2 regions of the Solibacillus sp. FSL W7-1324 genome follow, and region 2 is predicted to be linked to the other one. Evidence: a T-box and tRNA genes for the amino acid it is inferred to sense, from the RefSeq annotation. Region 2 holds a T-box; the other holds one or more tRNA genes.

Region 1 (8,226 bases), 490 kb from region 2:
GAAGAGAATTCAGGAACGCACAATGCAAGTACATTCATTAACACATGTCATCATTGAAAAAGGTGAACAGCCAAAAACACCTGATTATTCTTTAGAGATGCTTGAAGCAGAGCTAAAAGAGCTACGTTATGATTCTCGTAAACTTGATGCTCTAATCTACCGTGCTAACATCGACAATACGGTTGTCTTTAAAGATGAGGAAATGCCTATTGTCGAAGCAATTGAACTGGCGAGCCAATTACGAGCAGAAGCCCAATTTTGTAAAAACCTTGGCTCAGAAGAAAAAGAAGCTTTTTACCATAATTCCGGTGATGCCATGCTTTACCGCGTAGCATTGTACGAGCCAATGACATATCGAAACCGTGCAAATGAGCTGGAAAAGGAAGCACATCGCCTGTCCAATTTAATCAATGCGAAAAACTATCAAGTTGAAATTGAATTTGATGACAGCAATTATTTCTAAACCTGGGGCGGTGAGACTCCAAACTAGGTAATAACGAGCGATTATGCTTCGGCATTCCCAACAACTGGTGAAACCAATAACTCTTTACCGTTTACAATGTTACCTTTCACTCATAACCAACCATAGTAAAAGCTAACACAAACTATAGAGTATTTTTGCTCGCTCGTTATTAAAAGACACCTGCTCACATTTGTGAAAAGGTGTCTTTGTTTTTATATTTAATATTTACTCTACACCCGGTAAAATTCTTAATGTCTTTTCGTCTGCATCCAAAATTACGTCCACACCTAATGGAATCGCGATATTAGGTGCACAGTGGCCAATTTTAAACCCTGCTAACACAGGTTTGTTAAACGGCTTCAAATACCCTTCAATTACCTTCAACACATCCTCATAGCTGTATGTATCATCCGGCATATTAAAATCCGCTATAACAAAGCCTGCTGCAAGCTCCAGCTTTCTTGATAGGCGCAACTGGTTCATCATTAAATCAATTTGCTCAATTGTTTCCCCTATGTCTTCAAGAAGTAAAATTTTATCACGTACGTCAATTTCAAATTTCGTGCCTAGCGTACTGACAATACGGTTTAAATTTCCGCCTGTCAACTCGCCGCGTACCACTCCCGGTACAACTGTTGTAAGAGGAGAAATGCTTTCCGTATACTGAATTTCAATCGGTTGGAACAGCTGCTGATACATCTTTTTAGAAAGAGTATCCAGCTCCCCTTTTGGACTGGACATCATCGGGCCATGGAACGTCACTAAATTTGCAAACTCGTTTACTTGAGTGTGTAGAGCCGTCACATCGGAAAAGCCCCAAATAATTTTCGGATTGTCCTCGATTAATGGATAGCTTATTTTATCGATAATTCTAGAAACCCCATAGCCGCCCGTCACTAAAAAGACGGCCTTCACTTCAGGATCGACAATCATCTGGTGGAAATCTTTAATTCGCTCCTCATCAGTACCTGCCAAATAGCCTTCATAATCCTGTACCGTATTACCAAGCTTATACTTTAAACCGAGCTCATCTAATAACGCTAATTTATCACCTAATGATTCTGTCTTAAGCGGACTGCTTAAATTTACTAATCCTACAGTATCGCCTTGCTGTAATCTTGCTGGTCGTATTTTCATGTTAATGACCTCCTTTTACTTCTGTGGCTATTGTATCATAGCGTTTTATGTAAAGCGCATTGCAAATTCCATGTGGTTGTCCCTATAATAGATAAAATCATTTTTCCAATATAAGGAGATGTACAAGTATGAAATTTCCACCACAGCTACTGCTCATTTTAGCTACTTTATTATGGGGTGGTAACTTTGTAATTGGACGGGCTGTTTCCGGGGATATTCCTCCGATAACTCTTGCCTTTTTACGATGGATTGTCGCCTTTCTCGTATTTTTCCCTATCGCTTACCAACGAACGAAAAAAGAATGGCCTGCCCTGAGACAGCATTGGGGTGCAGTCATTATTTTAGCACTTACAGGAGTTGCTGCATTCAATACGCTCGTATACATCGGATTGCATTATACAACGTCCATCAATGCATCATTAATGAATTCATCGACACCGATCATTATATACATACTGAGCTTCATCTTTTTAAAAGAACGTTTAACAAAATTCCAGATGTTCGGCACGATGCTATCTTTAGTCGGCGTGCTCTTTATTATATCTGGAGGTTCGTTACAAAGCCTCTTTTCATTTTCATTCAACAAAGGGGACTTAATCGTATTAATTGCCGTAGTGTGCTGGAGTATCTATTCATTACTCATTAAAAAGTACGCTGGCAAATTGCCTGGCTACTCTACTTTTTTAGTAACAATCGCAATCGGAGCCATTATGTTACTCCCATTCGCAGCATATGAACTACTGACAACATCACAGACAATCGTATGGAACACTTCGACAATCGGGGCAATTATTTATGTAGGCATCATTGCTTCAATTGTTGCCTTTTTAAGCTGGAATACCGGCGTTGTCTCATTAGGTGCAAACAAAGCAAGTATTTACCTGAACTTCATTCCCCTCTTTGCAACAATCTTTGCTGTATTGTTTTTAAATGAGCAACTCCTACTTGCTCAAGTAATTGGTGGAATCGCTGTTATTGCAGGAGTCGTTATATCAGCGATGAAATAATAAAAAGGAGTGCACATTGTATGCACTCCTTTAGTTTATTTTACATCTGTATAAATAACAGTAACATCCGGATGGTTGTGAAGAGCGCTTGCAGGGAAATCTTCTGTAACTATCCCACTGCGCAAACGATCAAAGGCCTCTTGTTTTGAAGCACCAGCAATTAATAATACAATCTTTTTAGAACTTAAAATGGTTTTAATTCCCATAGTAATGGCATGGGTCGGCACATCCTCAATTGAATCAAAATAAACTTTATTTGCTTCACGTGTAGACTGCGCAAGTTCTATAATATGTGTACCTACATCGAAAGGAGTTCCCGGTTCATTAAAACCAATATGTCCATTCCCACCGATTCCTAAAAGCTGAATATCAATATTTCCTGCTGCCTTAATCATCGCTTCATATTCAGCTGCAGCCTTTTCTAAATTCGATTGAATGCCAGCCGGTAAATTGATATTATCACGTTTCATATCGACATGATTAAACAGATGATGATCCATATAATAATGGTAGCTCGATTCATTTGCCGGATCAATTCCGACATACTCATCCAGGTTAAAGGACTTGGCCTGTGCAAAAGATACCTCACCTGCTTTGTATGCTGCAACCAGTTCTTTATAAAAGCCTTCCGGAGTCCCCCCTGTAGCTAAACCAAGTACTGTTTCACTATTTTTTTTCAATTGATCTATAAAAATTGTTGCGGCAATTTTACTCATCTCATCATAGTTTGCTGCTTCAATCCACTTAAAGTTTGTTACTACATTCATTTTTTATTTCCCTACTTCCTCACTGAAATACATATTTGTTATTGTATAAATAATATTTACGGCTTCTTGTTTTCCTACCATTATAATGTTCATTCTATAGCAAATATTTTTAAGAAGCTAGAAAAAAACGTCTTATTTCCTATTAAAAAGAGCATGTAATGACGCAAAATATATATAGTTTTTCTACCTTTCCAATATTAAATGGAGTAAGCAAATAAACTTATGGAATAACTTTATTTCTGTATAAATACTTAAAAAATATCTTTTACAGTATTACTTTTTATAAGATAACTACACAGTTGTATTGAAATAATTGCTTGCTGTAGGAAATACTTTTAAGAGAATTAAAAACTTGCTAGTATACAAAGCAAATACAACAAAAAACTCTTCAAAGCATTTATGTTAGGCTTTGAAGAGTTTCATCTGTTGTATTGAACTGATACCGAGTGTGGGACTTGAACCCACACGCCTCGCGGCAACGGATTTTGAGTCCGTCGTGTCTGCCATTCCACCAACTCGGCAAATTAAGGTAAAAAAAAATCGGAATTCCGATTCAATGAAATATGGAGGCGGCAACCGGATTTGAACCGGTGATAAAGGTGTTGCAGACCTGTGCCTTACCACTTGGCTATGCCGCCATATTTGGAGCGGAAGACGAGGTTCGAACTCGCGACCCCCACCTTGGCAAGGTGGTGTTCTACCACTGAACTACTTCCGCAAATTAAAAAATGGCTGGGGTACCTGGATTCGAACCAGGGCATGACGGAATCAAAATCCGTTGCCTTACCGCTTGGCTATACCCCAATATTCAAATTATTATATAAAATGGGGCGACTGATGGGAATCGAACCCACGAATGCCTGAACCACAATCAGGTGCGTTAACCACTTCGCCACAACCGCCACTATAATATAATTTTAATACTTAAACCTAAATAAAAGATGGGGCGACTGATGGGAATCGAACCCACGAATGCCTGAACCACAATCAGGTGCGTTAACCACTTCGCCACAACCGCCACTATATTATTTTAAGTATTTTTGAGAATTTATTTGGCAGGGGCAGTAGGAATCGAACCCACACTGACGGTTTTGGAGACCGTAGTTCTACCTTTAAACTATGCCCCTATCAAAAGGATGGTGGAGGGGGACGGATTCGAACCGCCGAACCCTAAGGAGCGGATTTACAGTCCGCCGCGTTTAGCCACTTCGCTACCCCTCCAGGTAATGGTGCCGGCGAAAGGAGTCGAACCCTCGACCTACTGATTACAAGTCAGTTGCTCTACCAACTGAGCTACACCGGCAAAAAATATGGTGGGTTTGGACGGAATCGAACCGCCGACACTTAGAGCTTCAATCTAATGCTCTACCAACTGAGCTACAAACCCACAGTTTAATTTCATAAAAATGGCGGTCCCGACCGGGATCGAACCGGCGATCTCCTGCGTGACAGGCAGGCATGTTAACCGCTACACCACGGGACCATTTGGTTGCGGGGGCAGGACTTGAACCTGCGACCTTCGGGTTATGAGCCCGACGAGCTACCACTGCTCCACCCCGCGATAATATTATTTGTTTAATGGTGGAGGATGACGGGCTCGAACCGCCGACCCCCTGCTTGTAAGGCAGGTGCTCTCCCAGCTGAGCTAATCCTCCAACGCTGGATACTTTCTTATGTATCTTTTTGGTGACCCGTACGGGATTCGAACCCGTGTTACCGCCGTGAAAGGGCGGTGTCTTAACCACTTGACCAACGGGCCTCGTTATAAATAAGCCTGGCGGAGAGTAAGGGATTTGAACCCTTGATGCAGGGTTACCCGCATACACGATTTCCAATCGTGCTCCTTCGGCCACTCGGACAACTCTCCAAGATTTGATGGCTCCGAAGGCAGGACTCGAACCTGCGACCTGCCGGTTAACAGCCGGATGCTCTACCAACTGAGCTACTTCGGAATAATTCTATAACAGCCTAGCGACGTCCTACTCTCACAGGGGGAAGCCCCCAACTACCATCGGCGCTAAAGAGCTTAACTTCCGTGTTCGGTATGGGAACGGGTGTGACCTCTTTGCCATCATCACTAGACTATTTAGAAAGACATTAATTATTATACCATACTTTTCAATTTTGTCAAGTATTTTATAATAATTTTTCATTCTTTCAAAACTGGATAAACGTTTCATTGAGTTATGCAATAAAATGTGGTTAAGTCCTCGACCGATTAGTATTCGTCAGCTGCATGCGTCACCGCACTTCCACCTCGAACCTATCTACCTGATCGTCTTTCAGGGGTCTTACTTACTTGCGTAATGGGAAATCTCATCTTGAGGGGGGCTTCATGCTTAGATGCTTTCAGCACTTATCCCGTCCATACATAGCTACCCAGCGATGCCTTTGGCAAGACAACTGGTACACCAGCGGTATGTCCATCCCGGTCCTCTCGTACTAAGGACAGCTCCTCTCAAATTTCCTACGCCCACGACGGATAGGGACCGAACTGTCTCACGACGTTCTGAACCCAGCTCGCGTACCGCTTTAATGGGCGAACAGCCCAACCCTTGGGACCGACTACAGCCCCAGGATGCGATGAGCCGACATCGAGGTGCCAAACCTCCCCGTCGATGTGGACTCTTGGGGGAGATAAGCCTGTTATCCCCGGGGTAGCTTTTATCCGTTGAGCGATGGCCCTTCCATGCGGAACCACCGGATCACTAAGCCCGTCTTTCGACCCTGCTCGACTTGTAGGTCTCGCAGTCAAGCTCCCTTATGCCTTTACACTCTACGAATGATTTCCAACCATTCTGAGGGAACCTTTGGGCGCCTCCGTTACTCTTTAGGAGGCGACCGCCCCAGTCAAACTGTCCGCCTGACACTGTCTCCTACCCCGCTAAGGGGCATGGGTTAGAAGTTCAATACAACCAGGGTAGTATCCCACCGACGCCTCCTTCGAAGCTGGCGCTCCGAGATCTCTGGCTCCTACCTATCCTGTACAAGTTGTACCAAAATTCAATATCAGGCTACAGTAAAGCTCCACGGGGTCTTTCCGTCCTGTCGCGGGTAACCTGCATCTTCACAGGTACTATAATTTCACCGAGTCTCTCGTTGAGACAGTGCCCAGATCGTTACGCCTTTCGTGCGGGTCGGAACTTACCCGACAAGGAATTTCGCTACCTTAGGACCGTTATAGTTACGGCCGCCGTTTACTGGGGCTTCAATTCACAGCTTCGCTTGCGCTAACCGCTCCTCTTAACCTTCCAGCACCGGGCAGGCGTCAGCCCCTATACGTCACCTTACGGTTTTGCAGAGACCTGTGTTTTTGCTAAACAGTCGCCTGGGCCTATTCACTGCGGCTTCTCTAGGCTATGCACCCAAAGAAGCACCCCTTCTCCCGAAGTTACGGGGTCATTTTGCCGAGTTCCTTAACGAGAGTTCTCTCGCACACCTTAGGATTCTCTCCTCGACTACCTGTGTCGGTTTGCGGTACGGGCACCTCTCACCTCGATAGAGGCTTTTCTTGGCAGTGTGAAATCAGGAACTTCGCTCATACGAGCTCGTCATCACAGCTCAACGTTAAAGTATGCGGATTTGCCTACATACACGCCTTACTGCTTGAACACGCGCAACCAACGGCGTGCTTACCCTATCCTACTGCGTCCCCCCATTTCTCAAACGGTGAGGAGGTGGTACAGGAATATCAACCTGTTGTCCATCGCCTACGCCTATCGGCCTCGGCTTAGGTCCCGACTAACCCTGAGCGGACGAGCCTTCCTCAGGAAACCTTAGTCATACGGTGCATGGGATTCTCACCCATGTTTCGCTACTCATACCGGCATTCTCACTTCTAACCGCTCCACCAGTCCTTCCGGTCTGACTTCAACGCTGTTAGAACGCTCTCCTACCACGCATACTCAAAGTATGCATCCACAGCTTCGGTGAATCGTTTAGCCCCGATACATTTTCGGCGCAGCGTCACTCGACCAGTGAGCTATTACGCACTCTTTAAATGATGGCTGCTTCTAAGCCAACATCCTGGTTGTCTAAGCAACGCCACATCCTTTTCCACTTAACGATTACTTGGGGACCTTAGCTGGTGGTCTGGGCTGTTTCCCTCTTGACTACGGATCTTATCACTCGCAGTCTGACTCCCGTGTATAAATATCCGGCATTCGGAGTTTGTCTGAATTCGGTAAAGCGAGATGCCCCCCTAGTCCAAACAGTGCTCTACCTCCGGTATTCTCAATCACGAGGCTAGCCCTAAAGCTATTTCGGAGAGAACCAGCTATCTCCAGGTTCGATTGGAATTTCTCCGCTACCCACACCTCATCCCCGCACTTTTCAACGTGCGTGGGTTCGGGCCTCCAGTGAGTGTTACCTCACCTTCACCCTGGACATGGGTAGATCACCTGGTTTCGGGTCTACGACCACGTACTAATTCGCCCTATTCAGACTCGCTTTCGCTGCGGCTCCGTCTTCTCAACTTAACCTCGCACGTAATCGTAACTCGCCGGTTCATTCTACAAAAGGCACGCTATCACCCATTAACGGGCTCTAACTACTTGTAGGCACACGGTTTCAGGATCTATTTCACTCCCCTTCCGGGGTGCTTTTCACCTTTCCCTCACGGTACTGGTTCACTATCGGTCACTAGGTAGTATTTAGCCTTGGGAGATGGTCCTCCCGGATTCCGACGGAATTTCACGTGTTCCGCCGTACTCAGGATCCACTCTGGAGGGAATGAACTTTTGACTACAGGGCTTTTACCTCGTTTCGCGGACCTTTCCAAGTCGCTTCGTCTAGTTCATTCTTTTGTAACTCCGTATAGAGTGTCCTACAACCCCAAAGAGCAAGCTCTTTG
Region 2 (8,226 bases):
AACCGGTCGTTATTCCGGGTGAAGATATGCAAGTTGTTGTCATAAAAGACGGAAAAGAACACAATCAAGGTGTTGCCTATTTAGATGACGGAACAATGATTGTTGTAGAAGGCGGCCGCAGTTATATTGGACAGGCGATTACAGTTACGGTAACAAGCGTCCTTCAGACATCAGCGGGGCGTATGATTTTCGCCAAGCCAAAAGAAGATTAGGATGTGAAGCATTTTGCGTTATGAAGTCGTTTTGCCGGCAGCAGGAAGCGGAAAGCGCATGGGTGCCGGGCAAAATAAACTATTTTTAAACTTAGTTGATAAACCAATTTTAATTCATACACTTCTTGTTTTTGAACAAGATGAAAACTGTACAGGAATTTGGCTTGCTGTTAAAGATGAGGAACGTCCATTTATTCAGTCGCTCATCGAAAAATATAATATTGCTAAAGTAAAAGGTATGCCTACAGGTGGTGAAGAACGCCAACATTCAGTGCATTCATGCATTAAAGAAATGAATGCAGTGGATGTTGTCCTTGTTCATGATGCGGCAAGACCGTTTATTACGATTCCGAAGATTGCCGAGCTTGCAAAAGTTGCATATGAAAAAGGGGCAGCCATTGCAGGGGTTCGGGCAAAAGATACGATGAAGGTCGTCCATAATGGCCTAATTAAAGAAACGGTTGACCGTGAGTCGTTATGGATGGTTCAAACACCGCAAGCGTTCCGTTACGATTTATTGGCAGAAGCTGAAGATGCAGCTGAAAAGGCAGGTTTTTTAGGGACGGATGAAGCGATGCTCGTCGAACGTTTAGGTCATGATATTCATATCGTGGAATGCAGTTATGAAAATGTAAAAATGACAACGCAGGAAGACTTGATTTTTGGGGAAGCTATTTTAAAACAGCGAAAATAAAAGTTACCTTGAAAAGAAAACAGCTTTGCGAAGGCTTTTTCAGCACAAGTCGATTATACTAATGATAATGAGATTACCAGAAAGAAGGTGAAGGCTGGCTTACTTTGTAGGCTGGCAACGATATGTTTCGAATTGGACAAGGATTTGACGTTCACGAATTTGCAGAAGGACGTCCATTAATTTTAGGTGGTATTACAATTCCTCATGAGCGCGGCTTAGTAGGCCATTCGGATGCCGATGTACTTTTACATACAGTTACAGATGCTGCATTAGGTGCAATTGGTGAAGGGGATATAGGTCGTCACTTCCCTGATACAGATCCGGAGTGGAAAGATGCGGATTCGGCAAAGTTACTTGAATTCATTTGGAAAATGGTTGAAGAGCGCGGATACAAATTAGGGAATGTAGATTGTACGATTATGGCACAGCGTCCGAAAATGGCTCCATATATTTCACAAATGCAAAACCGAATCGCACAACTATTGAATGCGGAACCTTCGCAAGTAAATGTAAAGGCGACAACAACAGAGAAGTTAGGTTTTGTCGGACGTGAAGAAGGAATCGCAGCAATGGCAACAATTCTGTTAGTTAAAGCATAAAGTGAAAATTCCCTTACCGTTAATACGGGGTAAAATTGCGGGCGTGTGTCAAAAATCGGCACACGCTACTTTAATTTAATAACTTACAGTGGTAGAATGGTTAAAGTTTAAAAGACATCTATTGTGCCGATATTGGACAATATAATGTCCGGTTATATACATATAAAAGTAATTTTTTATATGTGAAAAAGGTCGAGCGTTTTTGACGCTAAAATTAGGAGGCAATATTTATGACGAAAACAGTTCGCGTTCGTTATGCACCATCGCCAACAGGATTTTTACATATCGGTGGCGCACGTACAGCTTTATTCAACTATTTATATGCAAAACATCACAACGGTACTTTTGTAGTACGTATTGAAGATACAGATATTGACCGTAATGTAGAAGGTGGAGAAGCTTCTCAACTTGATAACTTACGCTGGTTAGGCATTACACCGGATGAGTCTATTGATATCGGTGGCCCATATGCACCTTACCGTCAAATGGAGCGTCTTGATATTTATAAAGAGCATGCAGATAAAATGCTGGAAAACGGACAAGCTTATAAATGTTTCTGTTCTTCAGAAGAGCTTGAAGCATCACGCGAAAAGCAAAAAGCACAAGGTGTTGCTGCACCTGCATATGATGGGAAATGCCGTCACTTAACAGCAGAGGAAGTTGCTGAAAAAGAAGCTGCTGGTATCCCGCACACAATTCGTATGCGTGTTCCTGCAAATGTTACGTATCAGTTCAATGACTTAGTTCGCGGCGAAGTATCGTTCGAATCAAAGGATATCGGTGACTGGGTACTTGTTAAAGCAAATGGTATCCCAACATACAATTATGCGGTAGTGCTGGATGACCACTTCATGGAAATTACACATGTATTCCGCGGAGAAGAGCATTTATCAAACACACCAAAACAAATGATGATCTTTGACGCATTCGGATGGGAATATCCGCAATATGGTCATATGACATTAATCGTAAATGAAGAACGCAAAAAATTATCAAAACGTGATGAGTCAATCATCCAGTTCGTTACACAATATAAGGACTTAGGTTTCTTACCGGAAGCGATGTTTAACTTCTTTGCATTACTTGGCTGGTCACCTGAGGGAGAAGAGGAAATCTTCTCACATGACGAATTAATTAAGCTGTTCGACGAAAAACGCTTGTCAAAATCACCATCAATGTTCGATAAATCAAAACTGACATGGATGAACAACCAATATATTAAAAAAATGTCTCATGAAGAGGTAGTTGCTTTAGCGTTACCACATTTACAAAAAGCAGGCTTACTTCCAGCAGAGTTATCAGAAGAACAACATGCATGGGCTTCTGAATTAATCGCTCTTTACCATGAGCAAATGAGCTTCGGGGCAGAAATCGTAGAATTATCGAGCCTATTTTTCACAGAAGAAATTGCATATGATGAAGAAGCAAAAGAAGTGTTAGCTGGTGAAACTGTGCCGGCTGTTATGGCATCATTTAAAACACAATTAGAAGCTTTAGAATCTTTTGATGCCGCTTCAATTAAAGCAGCTATTAAAGCTGTACAAAAAGAAACAGGCGTAAAAGGTAAAAATCTATTTATGCCAATCCGTGTTGTGACAACTGGTCAAACACATGGTCCGGAATTGCCGAATGCGATCGCTTTATTAGGCAAGGAAAAAACAATTGCTCGTGTTGAAAAATTTGCAGAGTAATTCATTTTAAGGTTTGGAACTAAACATCAAATTTTTAGAATGGATAAAATGATTGATTTTTCTGAAAATAGATGTAAAATGAATGTAAATTCCATAAGTGATAGCACGTTGAGAAGGAGAAGTATGCTGCGCACCCCTTGTTAGAGAGGATCATCACCGGCTGAAAGTGATCCAGGTTAAGGCAAAGCTGAAATGCACCTTTGAGTATTTAACTGAACTTGAAGTAGGTTAAATCGACTTGTCCACGTTACAGGACTTTAAGCGGAAAAAGTATTCGTACTTTTTCAACCAGAGTGGAACCGCGCATCGAGCGTCTCTGTCACCTTCTTGAGGTGATAGAGGCGTTTTTTTATTAAAATGACAATTTAAACCAATGACATTTAAAGAGTACTACGAAAAAGGAGAGGCAATATGACGATTCAAATTTTCAATTCGTTGACAAGACAAAAAGAACCATTTATTCCGTTGGAGGAAGGTAAAGTAAAAATGTATGTATGCGGACCAACTGTATACAATTACATTCATATTGGAAATTCCCGCCCGGTAATCGTCTATGATACAGTACGCCGCTATTTACAATATGCAGGTTATGAAGTGAAGTTCGTTTCAAACTTTACCGATGTAGATGACAAAATTATTAAAGCAGCGAATGAGTTGGGTGAAGAAACTTCTGTATTAACAAATCGTTTTATTGCTGCTTATTTTGAAGATATTACGGCACTGGGATGCCAAAAGGCGGATGCCCACCCGCGTGTAACAGAGCATATGGATGATATTATCGCGTTTATTAAAGTGCTGATCGACAAAGGCTATGCATATGAATCGCAAGGTGATGTTTATTACCGTACACGTAAATTTAATGGTTACGGAAAGTTAAGTCACCAATCGATTGATGATTTAAAAGTAGGAGCGCGTATTGAAGCGGGTGAGAAAAAGGAAGACCCGTTGGATTTCGCATTATGGAAAGCTGCAAAAGCAGGTGAAATCAAGTGGGCATCACCATGGGGAGAAGGACGTCCTGGATGGCATATTGAATGTTCTGTAATGGCGCGCGAGCACTTAGGCGATACAATCGACATTCACGCAGGCGGACAGGATTTAACATTCCCTCACCACGAAAACGAAATTGCCCAATCCGAAGCGCATAACGATACAACATTTGCGCGTTATTGGATGCATAACGGCTATATTAATATTGATAATGAAAAAATGTCAAAATCACTTGGTAACTTTATTTTAGTGAATGATATTCGCAAGCAAATCGATCCGCAAGTATTGCGTTTCTTTATGCTGTCAGTACATTACCGCAACCCGATTAACTTCGCTCAGGATTTGGTGGAAGCAGCGAAAAGCGGATTGGACCGTATTCGTACATCGTATACGAATGTCGAGCACCGTCTGTCTTCTTCTGCAAGTTTAGGGGATAACAGCGAACAGTGGCTTGAAAAAATCAGTCAGATTAAAGTTGATTTTGAAAATGCGATGAACGATGACTTTAATACAGCCAATGCGGTTTCGGCATTATTTGAACTTTCCCATATTGCTAATGTGTATTTAAACGAAGCGAATACGGATAAAGAAGTATTACAGGCAATTTTAACGATGTTTGATACAATTGGAAATGTATTAGGTATTCATATAAAAGTAGAAGCAGGCTTACTCGATGAAGAAATCGAGGCATTAATTGAAGAACGTAACCAAGCCCGTAAAAACCGTGATTTTGCTCGTTCAGATGAAATCCGCGACCAGCTTTTGGGCATGGATATTGTTCTTGAAGATACTCGTCAAGGTACACGCTGGAAACGAGGACAGTAAATGCAAAATTTAACACCACATGATGTCATACAGTTAAATGCACTGGCGCTCGCTTATATGGGCGACGCCGTGCTTGAACAAAGAATTCGTGAACATTTAATATTGTCGGGTCGTGCCAAGCCTAACACATTGCATAAAGAAGCAACGAAATACGTTTCGGCCAAGTCCCAGTCCAATATTGTGCATCGCATGATCGAAGAGAAATATTTAACAGAAGAAGAGCAAGCTGTTTTCCGTAGAGGACGCAATGCCAAATCAGGATCTGTTCCGAAAAATACAGATGTCCGCACATACCGTAATAGTTCTGGATTTGAAGCGGTTTTAGGCTTCTTATTCCTGAGCAAAGAACATCAACGCGCAAATGAAATAATCGATTACGCAATCGAAATTGTCGAACAGGCAAAAGGAGTGTAACTATGGCAGAGAAAAGACAGCAAAATCGTAAACCAAGAGATTTTAAAGGACGCGATAAAAAAGCAGATACTTTTAAAACTCATGAGAAAAAGCAACAAGAAAAACCGCAATCTGCCCAGGAAGAACTGACAGGAGAAATGATTGCAGGGAAAAATCCGGTACTTGAGGCACTACGCGCAGGCCGAGAAATCAATAAATTATGGATAGCTGAAGGCGTCAAAAAAACAGGTGTCCAGGAGCTGATGGACTTAGCAAAAGAGCAAGGTGTCCTTGTTCAGTTTGTACCGAAGCAAAAAGTAGACAAGCTTGCAGAAAATCATCAGGGAATTGTGGCATCGGTTGCGGCATATGACTATGCAGAATTGGATGATTTATTTGATGCGGCGAAGGCAAAAAACGAAGACCCGTTCTTTTTAATTTTGGACGAATTGGAAGACCCGCATAACTTAGGTTCGATTATGCGTACAGCCGATGCGATCGGTGCGCATGGTATCATTATTCCAAAACGCCGTGCAGTTGGTTTAACGGCAGTTGTCGCTAAAGCTTCCACAGGTGCAATCGAGCATGTCCCTGTTGTGCGGGTTACCAATTTAGCCCAAACAGTGGATGAGCTGAAAGACCGCGGTGTATGGATTGCTGGGACAGATGCAAAAGGTTCGGCTGATTATCGTAAAATGGATGCAACATTACCGCTTGCATTAATTATTGGTAGTGAAGGTAAGGGAATGAGCCGTCTTTTGAAAGATAAATGTGACTTCTTATATCACTTGCCAATGGTTGGTCATGTAACATCATTGAATGCTTCCGTAGCAGCGGCATTACTTATGTATGAAGTGTACCGCAAACGACAAGAAGCTAACGGATGAGGTCATGCAAAACATATTGCTAGTAGACGGCTATAACATGATCGGTGCATGGAGTGAGCTTCGTCCGTTACGCGAGCCTCACTTCGAAGATGCACGTGACCGGTTAATTGAACGAATGGCGGAGTATAAAGCACATACTGGCTGGCGTGTTATCGTTGTATTTGATGCCCATCTTGTACCGGGTACTGAGCAACTGTATATTCAGCATGCCGTGGAAGTGCTTTATACCCGTAAAAACGAAACAGCGGACGAGCGCATTGAAAAATTATCGAACGAATTAAAAGGACGGAAAATCCAAGTACACGTCGCAACTTCAGATATGACTGAACAAAATGTTGTATTTGGTCATGGTGCATTAAGGAAATCGGCCCGTGAGCTTGAAATTGAAATGCAAATTATTCAATCTAAAATTTCATCCAAAGTAAAAGAATCAACCGACGAAAAACCGGCCTCAAGGATTAAGCTATCAAAAGAAGTAGAACTGCAGTTTGAAAAATGGAGAAGAGGGCTCAAGTAATAGATTGCCCGTAAATTCCAATTAAGTTATACTATTCCTAATTATTCTAGCGTAACTGAGGTGATTTTCATTGCTTAAAAGTGAGAAGTTACAAATGGTACTACGTTTTGAACATTTGACAGATGAAGAGCTTGTAGAACAAGTGCATCTTGGCAATACAGATGCGCTAGATTTTTTAATTTCAAAATACCGATTGTTTGTTAAGGCAAAAGCGCGGTCGTATTTTTTAATTGGTGCGGATAAAGAAGATATCATACAAGAAGGAATGATTGGCTTATATAAGGCGATTCGGGATTTCAAGGAGGACAAGCTGGCGTCATTCCGTGCCTTTGCGGAGCTTTGCATTACAAGGCAGATCATTACCGCAATTAAAACGGCTACTAGACAAAAGCATATTCCGCTAAATTCATATGTTTCCTTAGATAAGCCAATTTACGATGAAGAGTCGGAGCGTACGCTTATGGATATTATTACGAGTCCGATTTCGGACGATCCGGAGTATTTGATGATCAATCGTGAAGATTATCTTTATTTGGAAGAGAAGATGGGTGAAGTATTGAGCGAACTCGAACAGCAAGTGCTGGTTCGTTATTTGGAAGGACAATCCTATAATGAAATTTCTGAAGAATTGGACCGCCATGTAAAATCCATCGATAATGCATTACAGCGAGTGAAGCGTAAATTGGAGCGTCATCTTGAATTAAAAGAAATGACTTAAACTCCACGAGCCTTTATTGACAGTGGGAAATTTAGGTGTTAGTCTTTAAAGGACAAACTGCCGAAAAGGTGATAAACATGGCAAAGAAAGTCGTTTTAAGTTGTGAAAAATGCGGTTCAAGAAACTACAATGTCCCGAAAAAAGAAGGGGCAACCGAGCGTTTAGAACTGAAGAAATTTTGCTCTCATTGCAATGAGCATACAATGCATAAACAAACGTTATAAATGAAACATAGATTAATTCGTTGTTCGGAGGTTAGCCAAAGATGAGTAAAGTAACAAACTTTCTGCAAGAAGTCGGCTCGGAAATGCGCAAAACAAGTTGGCCGAAACGTAAAGAGTTAACGAAGTATACGGTAGTAGTTATTTCAACGGTTATCGTGATGGCGTTATTCTTTACTGTAATAGATTTAGGAATCTCAGAATTATTCCGTTGGTTCTTGTCTCTGTAAGCAATATCATGTTAATATTTCGAAATAGCCCGTCCATGCCATATAACGGGTTTTTTCATTTGTTAAAAAATGCTGACAGCTTAATTTAAGAAATAGATTATTGAAGTTTTGTGAAAAGGGAAATATATACCCTAACACACTTAATGTAAAGGAGGGACGGACGATTTAGTCCTACCTATATGGAGAAAAATTGGTATGTAGTTCATACGTATTCAGGTTATGAAAACCGAGTAAAAGCAAATCTTGAAA

What was found. The T-box of region 2 lies ahead of cysS (cysteine--tRNA ligase). A T-box ahead of a tRNA ligase gene usually reads a tRNA of that ligase, here a tRNA-Cys.
Region 1: it has a tRNA-Cys gene. The T-box ahead of cysS (cysteine--tRNA ligase) is inferred to sense a tRNA for this amino acid. The anticodon was not compared.

Annotation. Positions count from the first base shown of each region.
Region 1 is NZ_JBBOYH010000001.1:3,097,037-3,105,262, forward strand. It holds gene MKY71_RS15475 (hypothetical protein) at 1-463, shown strand, start outside; gene MKY71_RS15480 (S66 peptidase family protein) at 689-1,600, opposite strand; gene MKY71_RS15485 (DMT family transporter) at 1,729-2,607, shown strand; gene nagB (glucosamine-6-phosphate deaminase) at 2,643-3,374, opposite strand; tRNA gene MKY71_RS15495 (tRNA-Leu) at 3,815-3,895, opposite strand; tRNA gene MKY71_RS15500 (tRNA-Cys) at 3,939-4,012, opposite strand; tRNA gene MKY71_RS15505 (tRNA-Gly) at 4,018-4,092, opposite strand; tRNA gene MKY71_RS15510 (tRNA-Gln) at 4,104-4,178, opposite strand; tRNA gene MKY71_RS15515 (tRNA-His) at 4,201-4,276, opposite strand; tRNA gene MKY71_RS15520 (tRNA-His) at 4,317-4,392, opposite strand; tRNA gene MKY71_RS15525 (tRNA-Trp) at 4,428-4,501, opposite strand; tRNA gene MKY71_RS15530 (tRNA-Tyr) at 4,512-4,595, opposite strand; tRNA gene MKY71_RS15535 (tRNA-Thr) at 4,602-4,677, opposite strand; tRNA gene MKY71_RS15540 (tRNA-Phe) at 4,686-4,761, opposite strand; tRNA gene MKY71_RS15545 (tRNA-Asp) at 4,782-4,857, opposite strand; tRNA gene MKY71_RS15550 (tRNA-Met) at 4,861-4,935, opposite strand; tRNA gene MKY71_RS15555 (tRNA-Val) at 4,954-5,029, opposite strand; tRNA gene MKY71_RS15560 (tRNA-Glu) at 5,059-5,133, opposite strand; tRNA gene MKY71_RS15565 (tRNA-Ser) at 5,150-5,241, opposite strand; tRNA gene MKY71_RS15570 (tRNA-Asn) at 5,251-5,326, opposite strand; rRNA gene rrf (5S ribosomal RNA) at 5,341-5,456, opposite strand; rRNA gene MKY71_RS15580 (23S ribosomal RNA) at 5,573-8,226, opposite strand, start outside.
Region 2 is NZ_JBBOYH010000001.1:3,582,468-3,590,693, reverse strand. It holds gene MKY71_RS17990 (PIN/TRAM domain-containing protein) at 1-212, shown strand, start outside; gene ispD (2-C-methyl-D-erythritol 4-phosphate cytidylyltransferase) at 226-906, shown strand; gene ispF (2-C-methyl-D-erythritol 2,4-cyclodiphosphate synthase) at 1,029-1,505, shown strand; gene gltX (glutamate--tRNA ligase) at 1,736-3,196, shown strand; T-box leader at 3,296-3,517, shown strand; gene cysS (cysteine--tRNA ligase) at 3,608-5,011, shown strand; gene MKY71_RS17965 (Mini-ribonuclease 3) at 5,012-5,425, shown strand; gene rlmB (23S rRNA (guanosine(2251)-2'-O)-methyltransferase RlmB) at 5,428-6,291, shown strand; gene MKY71_RS17955 (NYN domain-containing protein) at 6,296-6,808, shown strand; gene sigH (RNA polymerase sporulation sigma factor SigH) at 6,903-7,526, shown strand; gene rpmG (50S ribosomal protein L33) at 7,604-7,750, shown strand; gene secE (preprotein translocase subunit SecE) at 7,792-7,977, shown strand; gene nusG (transcription termination/antitermination protein NusG) at 8,157-8,226, shown strand, end outside.